2 regions of the Butyrivibrio sp. FC2001 genome follow, and region 1 is predicted to be linked to the other one. Evidence: predicted binding sites of a transcription regulator. Region 1 holds the regulator's gene; the other holds the start of a gene.
What was found. The regulator NrdR, encoded in region 1, represses ribonucleotide reductase genes. The targets are predictions, from matches to a motif close to CACAANATNTTGTG.

Region 2: the regulator NrdR is predicted to act here: its motif matches at 1,538-1,551, upstream of G601_RS0102485 (ribonucleoside triphosphate reductase).

What each region holds. Positions count from the first base shown of each region.
Region 1 covers NZ_KE384134.1:140,014-143,209, reverse strand. Annotated here, with positions in the region: gene ftsZ (cell division protein FtsZ) at 1-1,233, shown strand, start outside; gene nrdR (transcriptional regulator NrdR) at 1,428-1,940, shown strand; gene G601_RS0119660 (ABC transporter substrate-binding protein) at 2,019-3,196, shown strand, end outside.
Region 2 covers NZ_AUJH01000004.1:133,943-137,138, reverse strand. Annotated here, with positions in the region: gene G601_RS0102495 (phosphatase PAP2 family protein) at 1-121, opposite strand, end outside; gene G601_RS0102490 (FIST signal transduction protein) at 155-1,435, opposite strand; gene G601_RS0102485 (ribonucleoside triphosphate reductase) at 1,644-3,196, shown strand, end outside.

The DNA.
Region 1 (3,196 bases):
TCCGGTGCCAAGATTATCGTTGTTGGGGTTGGTGGCGCAGGAAATAACGCTGTAAATAGAATGGTAGAAGAAAATATTTCCGGTGTTGAATTCATCGGAATTAATACGGATAAGCAGGCTTTGCAGCTTTGCAAGGCACCCAAGCTTTTGCAGATTGGCGAGAAGCTGACCAAGGGTCTTGGAGCAGGCGCTAAGCCTGAGATCGGTCAGAAGGCCGCAGAGGAGAGCAAGGAAGAGATTACCGAAGCACTCAAGGGCGCTGACATGGTCTTTGTTACCTGCGGAATGGGTGGCGGTACCGGTACAGGTGCAGCTCCTGTTGTTGCGAGCATAGCTAAGGATATGGGTATTCTTACGGTAGGCGTTGTTACAAAGCCTTTCGCTTTCGAAGCTCGTGTTCGTATGCAGAATGCACTCTCAGGTATCAACACAATTAAGAACAATGTAGATACTCTTATCGTTATTCCTAACGATAAGCTTTTACAGATTGTTGACAGACGTACAACAATGCCCGATGCACTTAAGAAGGCTGATGAAGTTCTTCAGCAGGCAGTGCAGGGTATCACAGACCTTATCAATGTACCGGCAGTAATCAACCTCGACTTTGCTGACGTACAGACAGTAATGAAGGATAAGGGAATCGCTCATATCGGTATTGGATCCGGTAAGGGTGATGACAAAGCTGCAGACGCAGTTAAGATGGCAGTTGAGTCTCCTCTTCTTGAGACAAAGATCGATGGAGCTTCCAATGTTATCATCAATGTTTCCGGTGATATCACACTTATGGACGCTTCAACCGCATCTGATTATATTAGAAATCTTGCAGGCGATGATGTTAATATCATCTTCGGTGCTATGTATGACGAGTCAATGTCTGATACATGTAACATCACAGTTATTGCTACAGGTATCGATGACAAGGCAAACGTCATGCCGGCAAGACCTGCTGCAAAGCCCGTAGCAGCACCTCAGCAGCCTACAGCTGCTCCTGTTACACCCGGTGCAGCACCTCAGCAGGCACAGGTTCAGCCGCAGGTACAGCCTCAGGTTCAGCAGATCGCTCCTGAGCCGACTATCGATACACTTCGTCCGGTTCAGTCAGCACAGACACAGAGACCTGTTGGCGTACAGCAGCCTACAAGACCTGCATCAGGACTTAACCGTACTCCTGAAGTAAGAAGCTCTGTAGAAGCTAAGAGCCTTAAGATTCCGGATTTCTTACAGAAGAAATAAAAATTAACGATTTTACGAGCAGTTGCTTAGCAACTGCTCTTTTTGTTTGCGCGTTTTTGTGAATTTTATGCGCGATTTTGCAATTTTTATATAGAAAATTGCGATTATAGATGTTACAATAACTTGTGTGGGTTTAGAATTTATACCCTAAATATTGATTTTAGATGTGCAAGATGCACAGAAAGGTTAATGCTATGAAGTGTCCTTTTTGCGGTAAAGACAACACTCGTGTAATTGACTCAAGACCTGCGGATGAAAACACATCCATCAGACGCAGACGTGTTTGCGATTCCTGCGGTAAGAGATTCACAACCTATGAGAAGGTTGAGACTATTCCGCTTATTGTTATCAAGAAGGATAACAATCGTGAACCCTATAATCGTGCGAAGATTGAAGCAGGTGTGCTCAGAGCATGCCATAAGAGACCTGTAAGCGCAGAACAGATTACCGCTATCGTTGACGCTGTGGAGACAGAGGTTTTCAATCTTGAGCAGAAGGAGATTCCCAGCAGAATTATCGGTGAGCTTTGCATGGAGAAGATGAAGAATCTTGATCCGGTAGCTTATGTTAGATTCGCTTCTGTTTATCGCGAGTTCAAGGATGTTAATACCTTCATGGATGAGCTTAAGATCGTCCTTGAGAAGGAAGAAGAGGGAGTCATTACTGACGCCACAGATAAAAACACACCTTTGCTGAAAAAAGAGTAATGCTTTGTTGACATATCAGACTTCTTTCCGTATAGTTTTATAGGACAAAAAACTAAATAAAGAAAGAAGGATTGTAACATGATAAAGAAAAGTATTGGAAGGAGAAGCCTTTCATCTCTTTTAGTTGTGTTAACGACACTGACTCTTACATTGAGTGGATGCTCAAGTAAAAAGGCAGAGGAGTCTACCCCGGATGTAACTAATGCGACCGAGACAGCTAGTTCTACTACGGACAGTAAAACGGAGAGCGCTGATAACACCGCAGGAGCAGATGATCTTTCTAAGATTACCGTAGGTATCCCTCAGGATATTGACAGTATGGATCCGCACATTGCAAAATCGGCGGGAACCAGAGAGGTACTGTTTAATGTATACGAGGGACTTGTAAAGCCTGATCAGGATGGTAATCTTCAGCCTGCTATAGCCAGTGAGTATACAATTTCTGAAGATGGAATGACTTATACCTTCACACTCAGAGATGGAGTAAAGTTCCATGATGGAAGCACGGTTACGGCAGAGGATGTTAAATATTCTATAGAGCGTAATGCCGGTACCGATGGAACAGATCCGTTGATATCGGCTTTTTCTAATATTGATAAAGTCGAGATCCAGGATGACTCCACAATTGTAATGACACTTAAGGAAGCAAACACAGAGTTCTTGGCATACATGACAGTAGCTATTATCCCTGCTTCCAACGAGGATCCCGAGGGTAACCCCATCGGAACAGGCCCTTATAAGTTTGTATCACGTTCACCTCAGGAAAACATAATACTTACAAAGTTTGATGAGTATTGGGGCGAGCCCGCATACATCGCAGACGTAACACTTAAGATTGAAGCTAACCCTGATTCAGTTGTTATGGATCTTGAGGGTGGATCAATTGATATGTATGCCCGCGTAACATCAGCTCAGATGTCTCAGATTTCAGACAAGTTTGATGTTTATGAAGGAACAATGAACCTTGTTCAGGCTCTTTACCTGAATAACGCAGAGGCGCCTTTTGATAACGAACAGGTACGTCAGGCCCTTTGCTACGCAATCGATCCTCAGACCATCATGGACTTTGTATCAGATGGTAAGGGAACTGAGATTGGAAGTAGTATGTTCCCTTCATTTGGAAAATACTTTGATGCATCACTTAACGATACCTACAACCAGGATATCGAGAAGGCTAAGGAGCTCCTTGCAGAGGCAGGATATCCTAACGGATTTGATTTCACAATAACTGTTCCTTCAAACTACACACAGCATGT
Region 2 (3,196 bases), on a different contig from region 1:
AACCAATGGATGTATCCATGGGTCCTATCTGTGCAACATCATAGGTTTTGACCAGGATGATCAACAACACTGTAAGTATGGCAAAAATGCCTGAAACAACAAAACTTTTCTTATTATTCATAACTTTGTACTTCTCCTATCTAAATTAACAGCATTAACGATCGCTGTTGGCTTCTCTTAGTTCAGCAGCCGTAACGTTTATGAAGTTCGCAAGTCTTCTGACCATGGATATCTGTCCATGAATCTTCTGCTCCTCGGGAACCTCTATCGCCTTATCTCCTATTCCGGTGGGCTGAGAAAGCGCCTGTCCGCCCTCTCTCATACCAATGGCAATAAGAGTCACATGATGCTCTATTATATAGTCGCCCATATTCATGATCTCACCGCTTGAGTAGAAACCGCTCACCGGCGCGATAAAGCTAAAAGGCCCAGTTTCTTTATTTATAAGATATTTCCAATACAGTCTTCTGACTCCGCAGGAATAAAGAAACACCGCCTGAGGCGCGAAGCTTCTGACATTCCAGACCAGATCCTCCACGTCTGACTTTATCACATCAGGATCACCGTATGAGAGGTTCACGGTTGTACCCTGTCTGATATTTGCCGCAAGATTGATGGAATCATCCTTTGTATCACAGGAAAACGGCAGTCTCAAAACATCATAACCGTGCTGCTTTGACAACAGCGGGAATTCAAGCATGTTTGCAAAGAAATTCTCATCTGCCTGAATATCAAGATATTTACTGTAAATTTTGCCTGCAGGAACACCATCAAGCTCATACAGCTTCTTTCCTACAATTTTTGTAACCTCAAGGTCTTTACCAAGAGGCTTCCAGCCGGTAGCGTGATGTACATCTACATGCAGATCGTCTCCCGCATAAGTAATAAGTACTACTCCGGAGCTACATATTTTATCTCTATCAATAACTTTTGTTTCTGTATTTTCTATTTCACAGCCTGCACTTCCGGCTCCAAAGATTTTGATTTTTTTCTCGAGCTTTTCAACTTCATCCAATATAGCAGTAGAATTAATGGATTTTAAAGTAAGCAATATCTCCGCAGCACAGACCTTATCCGTAGTATCAATTGTGCGCCTTATCCGGGCTCCAATCTCGCTCTCTTCCCCCGGCTTGCACTCAAACAGATACGCCTTTACATCGGAAGTATCAAAAACGGAAACTGCCATTACAAGGCCGTCTTCTGCCAGATGACCATCGCAAATATCACCATTTGAGCTGGTTCCTGCTATTGCTGCCTTGGGATACATCTCCAGGATCTCGCTCTGAACGGCTTTGATATCCTCATCATTAAACTTCATAGTATACAGATGGAAAAGAATTGCGCTGTATGGCTGTCTCTGAGTATAAGCATAAATATCTGTCAGAGCCTTTTGCACATCTGTTACTGCTGTTAATTCAAAATTAAACTGTTTCAATAATATTCCCTCATTAGCATATTTTTACAACATTTTAATAATATATCAAAACAAGTATCTATTAAATAGGCAATTTTCAATTCCCGATATATAGGAGCAAAATACTATATCTAGTATTTTATATGATACCCCTATCTATATATTGACCACCAATATGTTCTGTGATAACTTATAGATATGGGTGTATAAGTTTTATGGGGGTATTCTTATGTATGAAGTTGTAAAACGTGATGGCAGTATCGCCAAGTTCGACATTTCCAAAATTTCTTCAGCTATAATCAAAGCTTTTGTGGCATTAGAGAAGCCCTATCACACAAGTGTGATAGATTTAGTTGCTCTGCGTGTTGCATCTGACTTTGAGAGTAAGATCTCTGACGACAAAATAACAGTCGAGCAGATTCAGGATAGCGTGGAGAAGGTGCTTTCAGAGTCTGGCTACTCTGATGTTGCAAAAACCTATATCTTGTATAGAAAACAGCGAGAGAAGGTTCGTAACGTTAATTCTGCACTTCTTAACTATAAGGATCTTGTCAATGATTACCTGAAAATAAACGACTGGCGTGTAAAGGAGAACTCTACCGTTACATATTCTATCGGTGGTCTTATTCTCTCCAATTCCGGCGCTATAACTGCCAATTACTGGCTTTCAGAGGTTTATGACGATGAGATCGCCAAGGCTCACAGAAGCGCAGCTCTGCATATCCACGATCTTGCCATGCTTTCAGGCTATTGTGCAGGATGGAGTCTTAAGCAGCTGATCCAGGAAGGTCTCGGCGGTATTCCGGGTAAAATAACATCTGCTCCGGCTAATCACCTCTCTACTCTTTGCAATCAGATGGTCAATTTCCTTGGCATCATGCAGAATGAGTGGGCAGGCGCACAGGCCTTTTCTTCCTTTGATACCTATCTTGCTCCTTTTGTTAAGATAGACAATCTGTCACAGGATGAAGTGAAGCAGTGCATACAGTCCTTTGTATACGGCGTTAACACGCCCAGCAGATGGGGAACTCAGGCTCCCTTCTCTAATATTACTCTTGATTGGACAGTTCCCAATGACCTTAAGAATCTCAATGCCATCGTAGGCGGCAAAGAGGTTGATTTCACATACGGTGATTGTCAGCATGAGATGGATATGGTAAACAAGGCCTTCATCGAGATTATGATCGAAGGTGATGCTAACGGCAGAGGTTTCCAGTATCCTATACCCACATATTCAATAACTAGTGATTTTGATTGGAGCGAGACAGAGAACAACAAGCTTCTCTTTGAGATGACCGCAAAGTACGGCACTCCTTACTTCTCAAACTATATCAATTCTGACATGGAACCCAGCGATGTTCGCTCCATGTGCTGCAGACTTCGTCTTGATCTTAGAGAACTCCGCAAAAAATCCGGTGGATTCTTCGGTTCAGGTGAGTCAACAGGTTCTATCGGCGTAGTAACTATTAATATGCCCAGAATTGCATACCAGGCGAAGGATCTGCAGGATTTCTACAACCGTCTTGATCACCTTATGGATATTGCTGCACGAAGCCTTAATACCAAGAGACAGGTTATCAGCAAGCTCCTTGATCAGGGTCTGTATCCTTATACAAAGAGATACCTCGGATCCTTTAGCAACCACTTTTCAACAATCGGTCTTATCGGCATGAACGAGGTTGGTCTTAACGCAAACTGGCTCCGTGCTGATATGACAGATATAAAGGTTCAGGAGTTTACCAAGGAAGTGCTTACACACATGAGAGACCGTCTCTCTGATTA